DNA from 2 places in the Bacillus paranthracis genome. Region 2 is predicted to be linked to the other one. Evidence: riboswitches for the same ligand, from Rfam matches in the RefSeq annotation. Region 2 holds a riboswitch; the other holds the start of a gene.

Region 1 (9,453 bases), 240 kb from region 2:
TGGCAGTATATGCCGTATTTTGTTGAAGAATAAGAGGAGATTTGGAAGTAAGTATTGAATTATAGTAAAGGATGCATTTAATGGAGAGGAGGCTCGTTCATGTCATTTAAAGACTATGAATATAAAAGGCCAAATATTGAAGAATTAAAAGAGAAGTTTACAGCTGCTTTAGAGAGGTTTGATAACGCAAAAACTGTAGAGGAACAAAAACAAGTCATTCATTCAATTAACGAAATTCGTAACGATTTTGGTACAATGGGGAATCTTTGTTACATTCGTCATTCTGTTGATACAACAGATGCTTTTTATAAGAAAGAGCAAGATTTCTTTGATGAATTCTCTCCAGTTGTACAAGGATATGGTACAAAATATTATAATGCGTTAATTCATTCTCCATTCCGTGAAGAATTAGAAGCGTATTATGGGAAGCAATTATTTGCTCTTGCGGAGTGTGATTTAAAAACATATTCTGATGAAGTCGTGAAGGATTTACAATTAGAGAATAAATTGTCTTCACAATATACACAATTATTAGCATCTGCAAAAATTGATTTTGCAGGAGAAGAAAGAACTTTATCACAGCTTATTCCATTTATGCAAGGGAAAGAGAGAAGTGAACGTAAAGCAGCAAGTGAGGCGTATTACGGATTTTTAGCTGAGAATGAAGAAGAGTTAGATCGTATTTATGACGAGCTTGTTAAAGTGAGAACGAAAATCGCCAAATCTTTAGGTTTCAAAAACTTTGTTGAACTTGGATATGCAAGAATGTACCGTACAGATTATAATGCGGAAATGGTAGCAAATTATCGTCAGCAAGTGCTAGATTATATCGTTCCCGTTACAACGGAATTAAGAAAACGTCAACAAGCACGTATCGGTGTAGAGAAGTTAGCATATTACGACGAAAACTTTGAATTCCCTACAGGTAACCCAACTCCAAAAGGAGATGCGGATTGGATTGTTAATCATGGAAAAACGATGTATAAAGAGTTATCGGCTGAAACAGATGAATTTTTCAATTTCATGTTAGATAATGATTTATTAGATTTAGTTGCGAAAAAAGGAAAAGCTGGCGGTGGATATTGTACATATATTGAGAATTATAAAGCGCCGTTTATCTTCTCGAATTTTAACGGAACGTCTGGTGATATTGACGTATTAACACATGAAGCAGGCCATGCTTTCCAAGTATACGAAAGTCGTAAATTTGAAATTCCAGAATATAATTGGCCAACATATGAAGCGTGTGAAATTCACTCTATGAGTATGGAATTCTTCACATGGCCATGGATGAAGTTATTCTTTGAAGAAGATGCAGATAAATATTACTTCTCTCACTTAAGTTCAGCACTTCTGTTTTTACCGTATGGTGTATCTGTTGATGAATATCAACATTATGTATATGAAAACCCTGAAGCATCACCAGAAGATCGTAAGACAGCATGGCGTAATATAGAGAAAAAGTATTTACCGCATCGTGATTATGAAGATAATGATTATTTAGAGCGCGGTGGATTCTGGCAACGTCAAGGACATATTTATAGCTCGCCGTTCTACTATATTGACTACACGTTAGCACAAATTTGTGCACTGCAATTTTGGAAACGTGCAAGAGATAATAGACAAGAGGCGTGGGAAGATTATGTGAATCTGTGCCAACAAGGTGGAAGTAAATCATTCTTGGAATTAGTAGAAGTTGCCAATTTAACATCACCATTTACTGAAGGCTGTGTGAAAAGTGTTATTACAGAAATTGAAGCATGGCTACAAGCAATTGACGACACAAAATTGTAAAAAACATGCGCTTTTTTTCACATGTTTAACATCGACATAATGAGAAAATGATGAGATAATAAAAGAAAATTCAGAATACTAAAGAGGTGTTTCTAATAAGGAGCGCCTCTTTTCACCAACAAAAGGGGGGAAAGAAGTATGCTTCAATCTAATATGGATGTGAGTTTAGAAAGTTTAGTGAACTCATTACAGTCTACCCGAAGCACGCTATTGTCAGAAATTGAAATGTTAAATGATACAGAAGTGAATGTAAAGCCACGTCGTGATAAATGGAGTATTATTCAAATTTTGCATCACTTGCATTTAGTTGAACAATCTGTCACGTCTGCCCTTGTATATGCCTTACAAAAAAATGAAAGAAACACGACTCCATTTAAAGACCTCCAACTTACGCTGGATCGCACACATAAACGAGAAGCTCCTCAGCAAATGAAACCAACAGAAACGCTAATGAAAAAACAGCAAGGAATCCAATTACTAGAACATTCACGACAAGAATTATTACATGCGCTTCATAGCGTTATAGATGAAAAAGACCTATTTGAAAATGGGTTAAAGCATCCTGTTTTTAATGATCTGAATTTATATCAGTGGGTTCAATTTCTTGATTTGCATGAACAAAGACATCTTACGCAGTTAAAAGAAGCGAAACACGCAATTTTACAGCGATAATTAGGAAGAAGTGGGAGACCACTTCTTTTTCATATGTGCATAGTTTTTCTTCTTATTTTGGAATACTACAGAGAGAAAGAAAAGAAGGAGTTGAAAAGTATGTCCAATAAAAAGAAAGAAGAAGAGCGCGCTTGGAAAGCACGTAAAGAAAATCAAAAACCACATGGAAAAGTGAAAGCTTTTGCTGAATTAGTTGAAGGAACAGAAAAAACGTGATGAGTATTTCATCACGTTTTTTGTATGAGTGGAAAAGTTAATAAGAAAGTTGTACCTGTACCTTTTTCACTTATAATATCAATTTTTCCGTTCATAGCTTGCACAACACTGAATACGACCATCATTCCAAGACCAGTACCTTTTTCTTTTGTTGAATAGAAAGGGGATCCAAGACGTTTTACTTGTTCTTGATCCATACCAACTCCTGTATCTTTTATATATAATTGAATATGTTTATGATCAGGAACTAATGTGAAATAAAGATCACCGCCTTTTGGCATGGCCTCAATGCAGTTTTTTAAAATATTTAACAAACATTGATTTAGTTTTTGTTTTTCTCCCGCGATAAAAAAAGAAGTACTTTGCTTTATATAATGTGTACGCACATTTGTTAAATTAGCAAGCGGTGTAATTAACGATAATGCATGCAGTAGTTCTTCTTCTAACTGTAATGTTTGTTCTTTTTCAATACTTGGTTTTGCAAAGGTTAAATAATCTGTAAGAACGTGATTTGCTTGTTCGATTCCGTTGATGGCTATGTCAATATATAATTTTCGCTCTTGCTCAGTGCATGTACCTGACTGCAAAAGTTGTAAAAATCCTTTTGTTGAAGTTAACGGATTGCGAATCTCATGAGAGATGGACGCTGCCATTTCGCCAATTAAATGAAATTTTTCAGCATTCATAAGTTCGTTTTGGAGACGAACTTGAGTTTGTAATATGTGTAGTAAATATAAAATAAGAATCGTACCAAGTATCGTACATAACTCATACACAATAATATGTGGTATATAATCAGTCTTATTTGTAACCTTTGAAAGGAAGAAAGGTATCCAACTCAATCCGTATGTGAGACTGTATATAATAGCGAGTATTATTTTTATACGATTAGAAGTTCGATTGAAAAATTTATATGTAAATAGTAGAACAATAAATAGAAGGATAGAACCGATAAGCGATGGGAAAACACCTATTCCTCCTAATAAGAAGCGATATATATTTAATACAACTAATATTGATCCACCAGCAATAGGACCTCCGGTTAATGTACCGACAACTAATACGATATGACGCATATCAAATTGAAATCCATAATTTGTTTTTGCTGCGAAAGTGATACATAGTATAGTAACGAGGCAGCATAATACAATAAATATAGCTGAATTTAATTTAGGAGAGCGTTTCCCTTTTTGATTCCAAAATAAATGGTATACGAGCATTGTAACAAGGATGAATAATATATTTAGAAAGAGATAAATAATAAAGGATTTCAGTGGGATGCCTCCTCTCTTCTTATAGTAAATTAATCATACTATAAAATGAAAGAAATGAAATGAGAAATAGCGGAAAAATCAGAAATTTTTTCTGGTAGTATACAATATGTTACAATAAGCTTTGTCAATGAAAGAAGGAATTCCGTGCAATGCACGGGAGAGGTTCGCGAACTCCCTCTATAAAAAACTATGGAAACAACAATATCTTTAGGTATTGTTTTGTTTTTTTATTGTGACAGTTCAAGAACGTTCTTTCTTCTTATTCGTAGTAGAGAAGGAGAATGAGTGAAATGAAAAAAGAAAAGGCAGTTGTTGTTTTTAGTGGAGGACAAGATAGTACGACATGTTTATTTTGGGCAATGGAGCAGTTTGCAGAAGTAGAGGCTGTAACGTTTAATTACAATCAACGTCATAAGTTAGAAATTGATTGTGCAGCGGAAATTGCAAAAGAGCTAGGAATTAAACATACAGTACTAGATATGAGTCTATTAAATCAACTTGCTCCAAATGCGTTAACGAGAACGGATATGGAGATTACACATGAAGAAGGGGAATTACCATCGACGTTTGTAGATGGACGAAATTTACTATTCTTATCATTTGCTGCTGTATTAGCAAAACAAGTTGGAGCACGTCATATTGTAACGGGTGTATGTGAAACTGATTTTAGTGGTTATCCAGATTGCCGTGACGTGTTTGTGAAATCGTTAAACGTTACTTTAAATTTATCCATGGATTATCCGTTTGTGATTCATACACCACTTATGTGGATTGATAAAGCGGAAACATGGAAATTATCAGATGAACTTGGAGCATTCGAGTTTGTTCGAGAAAAAACATTAACATGTTATAACGGAATCATTGGTGATGGTTGCGGTGAATGTCCAGCATGTCAACTTCGTAAAGCAGGATTAGATACGTACCTACAAGAACGCGAAGGAGCGAGTAACTAATGGATAATTTCTTTGGATTTCGCATCGTAGAAAATTTGCAAAAAATGGACAAGGATATTCAGCGTAAACAGCTCAAATATCATAATAAACGAGTAATGGTCAGCAAGGAATTTACATTTGATGCAGCACACCATTTACACTGTTATGAAGGGAAATGTAAAAACTTACATGGTCACACATATAAAGTTGTATTTGGGATTAGTGGATATGTAAATGAAATCGGTCTTGCAATTGACTTTGGAGATATAAAAGAAATTTGGAAGAATGAAATAGAAATTTATTTAGATCATCGTTATTTAAACGAAACGTTACCAGCGATGAATACAACTGCTGAAAATATGGTCGTTTGGATTTATGAAAAGATGGCAGAAGCGTTAACAAAAGATAATCGTGTGAATGAATATAAAGGAGCTCGTGTTGAATTTGTTCGTCTATTTGAGACTCCGACTAGTTATGCAGAAGTAAGACGGGAGTGGATGCTCGATGAGTAAAATCCCTGTCTTAGAAATATTTGGTCCGACTATTCAAGGTGAAGGAATGGTTGTAGGACAAAAGACGATGTTTATCCGTACAGCTGGCTGTGATTATAGCTGCGCTTGGTGTGATTCTGCTTTTACGTGGGATGGATCGGCTAAAGATCAAATTAGACAGATGACAGCAGAAGACGTTTGGAATGAGCTTGTAGAAATTGGCGGCGAAAATTTTTCTCATGTTACGATTTCAGGTGGAAATCCGGTATTGTTGAAAAATATTGAGTTTCTTCTTTCTATATTAAAAGAGAATGGAATGCGAACGGCAATCGAAACGCAAGGGAGCAAATGGCAAGATTGGTTACTTGAAATTGATGAAATAACGATTTCTCCGAAGCCGCCAAGCTCGACGATGAATACTGATTTTCAGAAGTTAGATGATGTAATTCAGAAGCTAGCAGGAAAAGATATTAGCTTAAAGGTAGTAGTATTTGACGATTATGATTTTGAGTATGCAGTTAAGATGCACGAACGTTATCCAGAGGTACCATTTTTCTTACAAGTAGGAAATGATGATACAAAAACTGTGGATGATGCGATGTTGATTAAAAAGCTATTAGATAAGTATGAGTGGCTTATTGAAAAAGCGGTTAACTGCAAAGAAATGAATAATGCAAAAGTATTGCCGCAGCTTCATGCGTTAGTATGGGGAAATAAACGCGGAGTATAATGAGAAGGGATGTTTAAAATGGCAGGAAGATTAGATGAAGATTTAAAAGATGTAACATTATTAGGAAATCAAAATACAAAATATTTATTTGAATATAGCCCAGAAATTTTAGAGGTTTTTGATAATAATCATCCAAACCGTGATTATTTTGTAAAATTCAATTGTCCTGAATTTACAAGCTTATGTCCGAAAACAGGCCAACCGGATTTTGCAACAATTTATATTAGCTACATTCCAGAACAAAGAATGGTAGAGAGTAAATCTTTAAAACTATATTTATTTAGTTTCCGCAATCATGGTGACTTCCACGAAGATTGTATGAACGTTATTATGAATGACTTAATTAAATTAATGGATCCACGTTACATCGAGGTATGGGGTAAATTCACACCACGTGGAGGGATTTCAATTGATCCTTACTGTAACTACGGTCGCCCAGGAACAAAGTATGAACAAATGGCTGACTACCGCATGATGAACCATGATTTATATCCAGAAACAATTGATAATCGTTAATATATAATAGAAAGAAAGGATCTGTATGTTATACAGATCCTTTCTTTCTATTATATTATGCATTTTGATTAATGACAGTATAGTTTTTATGACTAACAACTGTAAGAGGTTCCATATCTAGTTCTCTAAAATTCTCCATAATTGTTATATCTACAATAACAGAGTTTTGATTTACTTTTTGAACACGGCCTTGCATTCCACCTTTAAATTCAATGATATCTCCAGTTTCTGCGATCTGCATAAGCAACTCTCCTTGTTACAGTTTTTCCAAAAAAGAATAATTTGGGATTTTTTATTTTCCTTTATTTTGAACTATGTTTCCTGTTTTGTAAATGTTTTCAAAGTAAAAATTCAAAAAATATTCACTTTTTGTAAGAAAATATGTAGAAAAGCCATGTTTTTTGAGAAGAAATAGGAGAAATGCAAAAATCTTTATATAGAGTTATAATAAAGAAATACAATAACCTATTAAAGTGGGAGAAATTAGAGGCGGTAAAATGATGTTTGAATTTGTGGGGAGTGTTATAGCATTAATTTTATTTGTATTTTCTTATATACATTTAAAAAAGATTCGTCATCATGAAACGACTACATATTTTGATGGGATGGATGGTATACATGCTGGGGTCACACATGAGAGTGGCGGGGATATGTAAAGGTGTATAACTTTCTTTTTTTGCGTGGTATGATATGTAAAAATAGTACATAATAGAGTTCGTAAGTGATGAATGGAGAGTGGAAAGAATGAAGATTTCTTTTATTCGTCATGGTCGCTTAAATCGTACTATAGAACCAATGACGGTTACATCCTTTCATGAATGGATGAAAGGATATGACTTACATACTATAACAGAAAAAGCACCTATACCAATGGAAACAAGAGAAGTGGTTGAGGCAGCAAAATTGATTGTATCAAGTGATCAACGGTGTGCTGTACAATCAGCAGCTGAATTAGTGGATTCTTTATCTTTTATCCAAAATTCTCTTTTTAGGGAAGCTGAAATTCCGACGAGTTTTTATGCTCCAAAATGGTTGAAGTGTAAACCTAACGTATGGATGTTTATCGGACGAACAGTATGGATACTTGGTTACCATAAAGATGTTGAGTCTTATAAGGAAGCAAGAGAAAGGGCAAAGCAGGCGGCTTACGTATTACACCGTTACGCTCTCGTACATGGAAGTATTGCTCTTGTAGGTCATAATTATGTGAATGGAATGATTGGTGCCGAACTGAGAGCGATGGGATGGTCTGGTTCTCCTATCTTGCACAGAGAGCCATGGGGATGTACAACATATACGTTTCATGAGGCGATGAATGGAAATGTATTAAATACGAATTTAACATAAAAGCACACGATTTATATAAATCGTGTGCTTTTTTTAAGATATAGAAATTTTGATGTTTAATGGTTTTACGAGATGTGCATAAGGTTCGCCTACAAGCATAACGATTTGATCTTTTTTATAACCTAGTTTTTCGTATAGTGAATAGGCACGTTTGTTTTCTAAATTAACAAGTAATGCGATTTTTTCATACTCCTTTTCAGTTGCATGTATTTCAGCAGCTTCAATTAATTTAGAACCAATTCCTTTTCCGCCATATACACTTGAAACGGATAAAGTATCAATGTAATATTCATCAAGCTCGGCTTCTTTTTCTAACGTAATCGATTCATCTTTATGTAATTCTCTTAAGTGATGTACGATTGGTGCATCAAGCATTGTTGCTTCACTACCGTGATAAGCGACAATAACTCCAACTGCATCCCCGTCTTGTTCATATACAAAACAGTTTTCATAGCTCAGTCGATTTTTCTCTTTTGAGAACCATGTTTCAAGTCCTAGTAATACTTCTGTCTCAACTGTGCTACCTGTGATTTTTTCAGCAATTTCGTGCAGAGCGTTATACAATAAAGGTGCTACCAGTTTCGCATCTGTCTTTTTTGCTTTCCGAATCATAGTATCCCTCCTAGTTCTATTTATATATTGTAGCATAGTGGTATGGAACTTTGCATAATTGAATGTCGAAATGTTTGATATAGAGAAGTAGCTATGTTAGTATATGATATTTAGTGGACATATAATTAAGAGATATCTTTTGAAAAATAATGAAAATGAAATGAAGGTATAGCATCTGGATAATTTTACAGTTGTTGACCTATAGAATATAAGTTAAAATAAAATATTGCATAGAGGTGAAATACATGGATAAAGAATTAGCAAATACAATTTTGGATCAGCTGAAAAATGGTGAAATAAAGGAGTATGTTGTTACGAAAGATGTATTTTATACGTTCAGAGAAGTTTTAGTAAATCGAGAAGACTTTAAACATTTCATTGGTAACGCACAGCGCGGCGGACAGGTCATTTATACATACTCAGAAACGCCACGTTCGTAACTAGAAGAATATAGGGAGGAGACTTATGGGCGATTTTAAACAAGGCATATTACCGCATTGGGATTATATGTGGAAAGATAGAGCCGGCAACCGATTTATGGGAATGGTCATGTATCCAGAGAAAAGAAAGTGTTCGACAAAAATGCTTCAGAAAATAAAAAGAGCATATGAAGAGGCTGTAGAAATTAAAATAACTGTACAAGTTCAACATACGTATCAGTACATAGAAGGAATGATTGTATACTTTGATGAAGAAGCTCCTGTATGTACAATGATTGATAAAGATGAAAATCCACATCATATATTTGTAAAAGATATTGTGCGTATTGAGCACTCTGCATAATCTTTTCATAAATAAGCTGCATTTCCATAATAATAATCTTTTTCTATAATAGTTATCTTTTAGTATGTAACGCGAATCGAAAGTAT
Region 2 (9,453 bases):
AGAAGATTATCTTTCATTCTTACATACGAAAGGATTTAAATTATCAGAGGAAGCACAAGGATTTATTATGTTCGGACAAGGATATACGGGTGCATCTGATGGCATTGTAAACGCAGCAATAGAAGCGACAATTAAGCATCAATTGCAGTTTGATGGCAGTTATTTTGTTGCGTTATTAGAACGATTGAAAGAAGAAGAGATTACAGATAAAAAAAGCGCTAAGGCTTTTATGCGGAAGTTACAAGCGTAACTTCACGCAGCCTGCGCTTCTTTTTTTGTTTTAGAAGGTAATTCAACAAAAATCATGCCTAGGAAAATACAGAGGCATCCGATAATAGCGGAAATAGAAAGTTGTTCGTTTGCAACGAGAACGCCTGTTAAGGCAGCGAAAACGGGCTCCATTGCGAAAATAATTGCTACTCTCGTTGGAGACGTATGTTTTTGTGCTGATGTTTGAATGAAAAAAGCAATGGATGTCGCGAACAGGGAAGTTAGAAATAGAGCAAATAAAAAGGAAGAATTCGTCCATAGTGCTACTGAAAATAATTTTTCCCAATCTTCAAACAAAAAGGCGCAAATAGAAGAAAACATACCGACAGCTAATACTTGCGATGTGCTTAACAATAAAGGTGATATTTTTTTAGAGAAGAAGCCGTTAACGAGAATATGAGCAGCGAAAGCAACTGCACAACCGAGAACGAGTATATCTCCAATGTTTAATTGAAAAGAATCACTTGCTGTTAATAAATATAAACCCGCTGTTGCTACAGCAATGCCAATTACGATAAAAATAGTAGCTTTTTGTTTTAAAAAGATAAAAGACAAGATTGGTACCATAACGATACTAAGCCCTGTTAAGAAACCAGCTTTTGAAGAAGTTGTATAAAGTAAGCCGAATGTTTGTAATACATAGCCGACGCATAAAAAGAATCCAACGGTTAATCCAGCGAGGCTACTCTGTTTTATATGTTGTTTTGAAGTTTTTTTTGAGAAAATCATTTGAACGAATAATAAAATGATTCCAGCGAATAAAAAACGTATACCATTAAAAGTAAATGGTCCAACGAAAGACATAGCATTTTGAACGACAACAAATGTAGCTCCCCAAATAAAAGACACAAATAATAAAGCAAGAGGAGCAATCCAATCTTTTTTCACACTCATACCCCCGTTAATTTTGTAAGATAGCTTTTCTAGCTAACTCATCAGCAACTTTATTTTGACTACTTGGAATCCACTTAATAAAAAAGAGATCGAAACTTTTTATGTACTGCAGTGCTTCCTCTAATAGTGGTGCAAACATTTTATTTTTTGCGTATTCTTTTTCGACAGCTCGCTCAACAAGTTGCGAATCTGTACGAAAAGAGACAATGTTATAATTATGCTCCGTGCAATATTTTAATGCCGCAAGTAAAGCGTGGTATTCCGCTTCATGATTGGACATTGTCCCAAGGGGCAATGATAATTGTACAGCGGGTTGAACCCCTTTAATAAATACGCCTGCACCAGAAGGACCAGGATTTCCTTTTGATGCACCATCAATATATACTTCAATCAAAATGAGAAACCTCCAAATGATAAGATGATCCCCTACCTATATGTTTCTTTGAAGTAGGGGATAGAGTAACTTAGCCGATTGTAATACTATAACGACATGTAAATGTTTCATTCGCTTGTAAAGATTGAATTCCTTTTTTTTCCTTGAAATCTTTTGCTGGATTTACTTCATCAGCAATTCCGTACCAAGGTTCAATACATAAGAAAGGTGCATTCTCGCCTGGTGTCCATACGCCGACAAATGGGAATCCGTCAAATTCTACTTTTACGAATTTATTATGTTTATGAGAACGGATGGAGATTTCATCTGTATTCATATTTTCAAAAATAAGTGCATCGTTTTTAAATAGGTCGTATGTAAGTGGCAACTCATTCGTACTTTCAGCAATTAGTTGCTTCTTATTTGAAAGGTAAGGTCCTTCTAATACGCTCGTTTCTAAACGCTCTGGACCATTAAAAGATAGATGGTAATCTGTAAATGACTCGCCCTCTAATAACGGGAAATTGAAACCAGGATGTGCTCCGATTGAGAAGAACATCTCTTTTGAAGCAGGGTTATTCACTTCGTATGTTACATGAACGGTTTGTCCGTCTAGTTCATAAGAAACGAGTAATTCGAATTCATATGGGTATTTTTTTAATGTTTCTTCATTACTAGTTACAATGTAGGTGATTTTCGTTTCACTTTGTTCTTCTACAGAGAATGTAAGATCACGAGCAAAGCCGTGTTGTGTTAAAGAATAAGGTTTACCATCTACGTAGTATGTATTATCTACTAATCGGCCGACGATTGGGAATAAAATTGGTGCACGGCGTCCCCAATAAGTAGCATCACCTTGCCATAAGTATTCTGTATTGTCTTCTTTTAAGAGAACGCTTTGTAATTCTGCACCTTTGTCAGAGATGGTAACGATCACTTTTTCATTTTGAATTGTTGCAGTCATGAAGTAAAACCTCCTAAATCTTTCATATATTTCATTATACGTTGTCTAAAAGAAAAAGGGTAGTTCATGGTAGGAATCTATTGACGAAAGGGGGGCTAACGCGTAAAATATAATCTTGTTGCTTAAAAAACGAATAACGTGGTTCGAAACCATCCCACGTAAAAAAACTAAGGAGATTTTGTCATGAATATTAGAACTTTAGTCGGTAATGGTATTTTAGCGGCATTATATATTGCTGTTTCTATGCTTATTCAGCCATTTGGCTTTACGAATGTACAGTTTCGTATTTCAGAGATGTTTAATCATCTCGTTGTATTTAATAAGAAAGCAATTTACGGAATTGTATTAGGTGTATTTTTAACGAATCTCTTTTTTTCACCTATGATCGCTTACGATTTAGTATTTGGAGTAGGGCAATCTATTCTTGCATTAGCTGCGACGATTATTTCTATGCGATTTATTAAAGGTGTTTGGGCTCGTATGATTTTTAATACAGTCATTTTTACAATTACAATGTTTATGATTGCAATTGAACTTCATCTTGCATTTGATTTACCATTCATGTTGACTTGGTTAACATGTGCAATTGGTGAATTTGTTGTTATGGCGATTGGTATGCCTGTAATGTACTGGATTAATAAACGAGTACAATTTGAAAGATTTATGTAATAGATGAAAGAGCTATTCCTATAGGGATAGCTCTTTTTGCATGTGATAATATTGAATATAATTCTTTGACTCTTGATAAAATATAATAAAATAAAGTGAGGCTTTCATTAGCTGGATACATATAAGAAGTCTTACATAAGGGGAATCTAGTATGAAATATAAAATTCATTGGTTGTATAAAACAAAACGCGGTTTTCAGACGGAATTAACGACAGATTATATGAACATAGAAGAAGCACTTCAATTTGCGGAGGATTTCGAGAAAACAGGAAGAGTGAAAGAAGTATTATTTTACGATGAAATGGATGCAGAATGGTCATTAAAGGAAATGAAGAAGCTGAGCAAACAAGTGGAGGAAGAACCCCAAGAAATACTCGTTTATTTTGATGGCGGCTATGATGTACAGACGAAAGAAGCTGGTATAGGCATATGTGTATACTATAAAAAAGGAAATACAAAATACCGAATTCGCCGTAATGCATATATAGAAGGCATATATGATAATAATGAAGCGGAATATGCATCATTACTATATAGCATGAATATACTCGAGGAATTAGGGATTAAGTATGAAGCGGTCACGCTTCGCGGAGATTCTCAAGTTGTACTGCAGCAATTGGCTGGAGAATGGCCTTGTTATGATGAACATTTAAATCATTATTTAGACCAAATTGAGCAAAAAGCAAAGCAAATGAAATTAAAACTTGTATGTGAGCCTATATCAAGAAAACAAAATAAAGAAGCACATCAATTAGCTACGCAAGCATTAGAAGGAACAGTGATTGATAGTCATAAAGAAATAACCGAATAGAGAGGTGCAAAGGTGGATAAAAAGCAACTCATTACAGAGGTAAATGACTTATTAGAAACGTATTGTGAAGGATGTTTTTTGCGAGAACATAATCGAAAGATAAATAGTAAGTATTATGCTCATTCCTTTTGTATAAGACAATGTACAGTTGGAGAAACATTGAAAAAATATGGGGAACAGTTGTCATGAAAAAACATCCAGAGAAAACTCTCTGGATGTTTTTTAGTGCTTCGCTTCATTTAATTGATGCTCACACTCGCTTAATTTCTTTTCCTCATTTATTAAAAATGGCTCGTCTAAATCTGTTGCAACAGATTTCATAATTTCAAGCTGAGAGCGAGCTGCTTCTACAGCAGTAGTAGCATGCTCTAATGTATCTGGATCCATTGAAATTGTCGCTGATCCTACCATTTTTTGTGCTGTTTCTACACGGAATTTCACTTCTTCAAAATCATTTACTTCTGATCCCATTAATAATTCCTCCTTTGTATAGTGCGCATTTCACATAGTTTTTGCTCTGGAAAACGGAAATATACAAAGGAATAACAAAGGAGGTTACCAAGTAAGGTAACCTCCTGTCATATGTTGGATTAAAGTTTTACTACGTTAGCAGCTTGAGGTCCACGGTTTCCTTCAGTGATATCGAAAGATACTTCTTGACCTTCTTCTAAAGCTTTGTAGCCTTCGCCTTGAATAGCAGAGAAATGTACGAATACATCGTCAGCGCCTTCAATTTCGATAAATCCAAAACCTTTTTCGTTGTTAAACCATTTTACTTTTCCTTGCATGTTACAATTCCTCCTAAAAACATTTGCTTTTTTCATTTAGTGAAATTCATTTGAAAAGATAATATAAACTAAAAATGCTATAATCTTGAATATTCTGCTAAATGATTAATTTAAATATACACGAATTGGGAGAATTTAGTCAAGTAAGCGATTTTATTTTTTTGTATTTTTAAATAATTTTTTAACCAAATTTTTAAATAGGTATAGGACAGGCCAAGTATGTAATAGTCTTAATTGAATGCTATACATAATGAGGTGAAAGAATGAATGAGTCTTATTTATTAGATAATGAAGGAATGAGAATGAGAACGGATATACCGAATTGGGTTGCAAAGGAATTTCAAAATTTTTCGAGTGTTGTGCTAGAACCAACTTTTCCGTGCTATTTCGGCTTAACAGCTTTAAAAAAGAATGAACTTCGTTATTCCTTTCTCTCTCATAATGATTGGAGTCATTTGCCATATACAATGTTATCTTTTTTAGAGCTAATGAAAGAGCGTCCAATTGTAAGAAGAGGCTTTTTTCTTTTTGTAGAACCGGAATGTGAGGAGCAATCACTGGAATATTACCGTGATTACTTTTGGAAAGTACTACAATATTTACATGAAAACGATAAGGAAACATGGCCAAAGCAAATTCCTAAAGACCCAGACCATTACTTATGGGAATTTTCATTTGGCGGGGAACCGATATTCGCATTTGGAAACGCACCAGCCTATAAACAACGAAAAACTAGGCATTTAGGAAATTCTCTCGTTATTGGATTTCAGCCACGTACTATATTTGATGGATTAGAAGGGGATCGTCCTAAAGGAGCATATTCTAGGCAAACGGTCCGTGAGCGAGTTGAAAAGTGGGATCAGCTGCCGAAACATCCTAACATTAGTCATTATGGTGACCCGAATCATCGTGAATGGAAACAATACTTTATAGGAGACGATATAGAACCGATAAAAGGAAAATGTCCTTTTCTTTATAAGATAGAAAAGTAAGAGCCATCATCTGGAGGGCTCTTTTGCATATTTTGGATAAAAAAGGGTATTTTAGTAGTACATATTTTCATGAAAGCTAGTCTATTTTTAATGATTACATCATTACTTAATAGTAAAGGAAGTAGAAAGGATAGAGTGATGTTTGGAGCGATTATACAACAAATTGTATTAGGTATTTCATTAGCTGCGCCAGTAGGTCCAATTAATATTGAAATGTTAAAACGAGGAATTGAACGAGGTTTTTGGCATGCGTGGGTTGTTGGAATTGGTGGAATGACAGCAGATATTTTGTTTATGCTTCTCATCTATTTCGGTTTATCTTCTCTGTTTATGTATACATATGTACAAGCTTTTATGTATTGCACAGGGTTTTTCTTATTATTTTATTTAGGATTTCAAAGTGTAAAACAAGGAATTTCTCAATCGAATATGGAATATAAAAAAGAAGAGGTAGGCGGCCTTAAACAATCGTTTATGGCAGGTTTTTTAATTGCGATATCCAATCCATTAAATCTTGTTTTTTGGTTTGGTATATACGGAAGTACACTTAGCTCATTGCTTACGAAGGTAACGAAACAAGAAGCCTTTTTGTATAGTCTTTGTATTATCGTTGGTATTATTTTATGGAATGTAAATATTGCTTTTTCTGTCCATTTTGGCAGAACTTTATTAAAGCAAAAAGCACTTGGCTATATAACAGCCGGAGCAGGTATTATTTTAGTAGGATATTCTATCCATTTTGCATACAAAGCTTTACAGTTGTTCACATAAGATTGAAGGGGAGATTTTTATGTATCGAACCACTATTGACGGAAAAGAAATCATTATTACGTTAGCACCAAAAATCAGAAAAGAAATTACTGATAGAAATCCACTATATGAAGCGGTATTTCAGAATGCAGCAAGATTACTACAAACAAAGCAACCAACGTTTGCTGTAAATCATGAAATATTTGGGCTTATCATTGGAGAGGTACAAAGAGGAGAAGTAACAGTGTTTGCGGTGGAACATATTATTCCGAAGCAAAATATATTTGGACCGAACAATTTTTTCTCGACAATAGAGCAACAGGCAAATTTGTAAAGCGTATAGAATAAGATATAGAAAAGAAATAGTCGTAACGATATGTTGCGACTCTTTTTTTTGAAAAGGGGGAAGGAAGATGAAGAGGGTGGGGAAAGAGTTCTTTTTACAACATGATATCGTTATTATGTATAGTATTTTATTTGTTTTTATCATTATTTTAAAAATGCAATTTTTCACATGGATCGGTTTGTTAGCTTGTTTGTTTGGTATTATTTTTTATACGCTAAACGAATATATGACACACCGTTTTTTATTTCACTTAAAACCACCTAAAAACGTATTTTTATTAAAAATGCTAAGAAGATTACATTATGACCATCACGTCTATCCAGATGATTTAAAACTGTTATTTTTACCTGTATGGTTTAGTATACCGAGTTTTACTATATATTTACTTATATCATATGCTATAACAAAAAGTGTTACTATTGCACTTTCGTTCGGAATTGGAATGATTATTATGCTTCTCGTTTATGAATGGAAACATTATATTGCACATAAGCCAATTCGTCCTGTTACTAAGTTTGGAAGATGGCTAAAAAAACAGCACATATTACACCATTATAAAAATGAAAAGTTTTGGTTTGGTGTTTCAAATCCAGTATTCGATTTCATATTTGGAACGCTTAAAGATGGAAAAGACGTTGAATTAAGTGAAACAGCTCGTAATTTAGAAAAGGAAAAAAAGAAAAAAGTAGTGCGTTAAGCACTGCTTTTGTTTTAATGAGGAAAAAATAAGTAAGGTGTCACTTTATTTTGAAAAAGTATATTAAAAACTTAGGGGAAAATGCCGAAAAATGTCTATCGAAAAATCTTTGCAGGAATGTATGGATTGTCTAAAATGAAAATAAGTTTCTGAATATTTATAAAATTTAGTCTTTAGGTATACAAGGGGGAATTGCATTTCTAGTAAGAGAGGGGATAAGAGAATGAAAAGAGATGATACGTCAGCACGTAAGTTACAAAATGAGGTGAATTATACAGAGGTTGTTCAGTCAGAAGAATTTCAATTGTTATTAAATAAGAAAAAGAAGTTTATCGTTCCAATGAGTATTTTCTTTTTAAGTTTTTTTATTGCGTTACCTATTTTAACATCGTATTCAAAGGTACTCAATACACCGGCATTTGGTGATGTTACGTGGGCGTGGGTATTTGCTTTTGCACAATTTATTATGACTTGGGCTTTATGTATGATTTATAGCAAAAAGGCGGAATCCTTTGATGAAATCTCGCAAAAAATTCTACAAAATATGCAAAAAGGGAGGGGCTGAACTTGAATACGACGGCATTTGCACTATTTTTAATTATTGTCCTTGGTACGCTCGTCATAACCTATTTTGCATCGAAAAAAACGAAAAATGCGAGTGAGTTTTATACAGCTGGAGGGGGATTAACTGGTTGGCAAAATGGTCTGGCCATTGCGGGAGATTATATGTCTGCTGCGTCTTTTCTTGGTATAGCTGGAGCGATCGCATTAACTGGGTTTGATGGTTTCTTTTATAGTATCGGCTTTTTAGTTGCTTATTTAGTTGTTCTATACCTTGTCGCAGAACCGCTAAGGAATTTAGGGAAGTACACGTTAGCGGATATGATTGCGGCGCGTTTTGACGCGAAAAAAGTTCGCGGAGTTGCAGCGCTTAATACGATGACGATTTCAATTTTTTATATGATTGCACAATTAGTTGGGGCGGGTGCACTTATTAAGTTATTATTAGGGATCGAATATACAACATCCGTTTTAATTGTTGGTACATTAATGACAGTGTACGTTATTTTTGGCGGAATGACCGCGACGAGCTGGGTGCAAATTGTTAAGGCTGTATTACTTATGGCCGGTACATTTATTATTTCTGTTATCGTTTTCGCAAAATTTAATTTTAGTGTGACGGAAATGTTTGCTCAAATGAAAACAGCAACTCCATTAAAAGATTCGTTTTTAAATCCAGGAGTAAAGTATAAAGATGGTCTTGATACACTATCTTTAAATTTAGGACTAGTCCTTGGTACGGCAGGATTACCACACATTCTTGTTCGCTTTTTTACAGTACGTGATGCAAAAACAGCACGTCAATCTGTCGTATACGCTACGTGGTTAATTGGCGCATTTTATATTATGACAATTTTCTTAGGATTTGGGGCAGCGGCGTTTGTAGGGAATGAGGCGATTATGAAAGCAAACCCTGCTGGTAATATGGCAGCACCTTTATTAGCGAAAGCATTGGGCGGAGATTTCTTATTTGCTTTCGTATCAGCAATTGCTTTTGCAACGATTTTAGCTGTAGTGGCAGGCCTTGTATTAACAGCAGCATCCGCATTCGCACATGATTTTTATAATGAAATTATCCGCAAGGGGAAATCAACGGAAAAAGAGCAAGTATCCATGGCTCGTTATGCGTCTATTGGAGTAGCGGTATTGTCTATTATACTAGCGTTATTTGCTCAAACATTGAACGTAGCATTTTTAGTTTCGTTAGCATTTGCAGTTGCAGCGAGTGCAAACTTGCCAGTTATATTATTCACAATATATTGGAAGCGCTTCAATACAACAGGTGCCATCTCTGGTATGATTGCTGGTCTTGTATCAGCTATTGTTCTTGTAGCGTTA

What was found. Region 2 has a riboswitch for preQ1 ahead of NLJ82_RS08240 (QueT transporter family protein). Riboswitches for the same ligand answer to the same signal wherever they lie in the genome.
Region 1: it holds a riboswitch for preQ1, as region 2 does, so the genes downstream of both, queC (7-cyano-7-deazaguanine synthase QueC) here and NLJ82_RS08240 (QueT transporter family protein) in region 2, are expected to answer to the same signal.

Annotation. Positions count from the first base shown of each region.
Region 1 is NZ_CP101135.1:1,379,019-1,388,471, forward strand. It holds gene NLJ82_RS06960 (M3 family oligoendopeptidase) at 100-1,794, shown strand; gene NLJ82_RS06965 (DinB family protein) at 1,933-2,466, shown strand; gene NLJ82_RS06970 (DUF6254 family protein) at 2,566-2,682, shown strand; gene kinB (sporulation sensor histidine kinase KinB) at 2,694-3,902, opposite strand; PreQ1 riboswitch class I at 4,110-4,153, shown strand; gene queC (7-cyano-7-deazaguanine synthase QueC) at 4,247-4,909, shown strand; gene queD (6-carboxytetrahydropterin synthase QueD) at 4,909-5,400, shown strand; gene queE (7-carboxy-7-deazaguanine synthase QueE) at 5,393-6,109, shown strand; gene queF (preQ(1) synthase) at 6,128-6,625, shown strand; gene NLJ82_RS07000 (YkvS family protein) at 6,681-6,866, opposite strand; gene NLJ82_RS07005 (hypothetical protein) at 7,099-7,281, shown strand; gene NLJ82_RS07010 (histidine phosphatase family protein) at 7,370-7,972, shown strand; gene NLJ82_RS07015 (GNAT family N-acetyltransferase) at 8,006-8,584, opposite strand; gene ykzS (protein YkzS) at 8,830-9,024, shown strand; gene NLJ82_RS07025 (hypothetical protein) at 9,050-9,367, shown strand.
Region 2 is NZ_CP101135.1:1,616,774-1,626,226, forward strand. It holds gene NLJ82_RS08220 (DUF6123 family protein) at 1-250, shown strand, start outside; gene NLJ82_RS08225 (DMT family transporter) at 253-1,158, opposite strand; gene NLJ82_RS08230 (reverse transcriptase-like protein) at 1,172-1,558, opposite strand; gene NLJ82_RS08235 (aldose 1-epimerase family protein) at 1,629-2,501, opposite strand; PreQ1 riboswitch class I at 2,634-2,678, shown strand; gene NLJ82_RS08240 (QueT transporter family protein) at 2,685-3,170, shown strand; gene NLJ82_RS08245 (ribonuclease H family protein) at 3,322-3,981, shown strand; gene NLJ82_RS08250 (zinc-finger domain-containing protein) at 3,994-4,170, shown strand; gene NLJ82_RS08255 (DUF2564 family protein) at 4,204-4,452, opposite strand; gene cspB (cold shock-like protein CspB) at 4,572-4,769, opposite strand; gene NLJ82_RS08265 (YqcI/YcgG family protein) at 5,033-5,761, shown strand; gene NLJ82_RS08270 (LysE family transporter) at 5,900-6,532, shown strand; gene NLJ82_RS08275 (hypothetical protein) at 6,552-6,845, shown strand; gene NLJ82_RS08280 (sterol desaturase family protein) at 6,925-7,554, shown strand; gene NLJ82_RS08285 (DUF485 domain-containing protein) at 7,778-8,119, shown strand; gene NLJ82_RS08290 (solute symporter family protein) at 8,122-9,453, shown strand, end outside.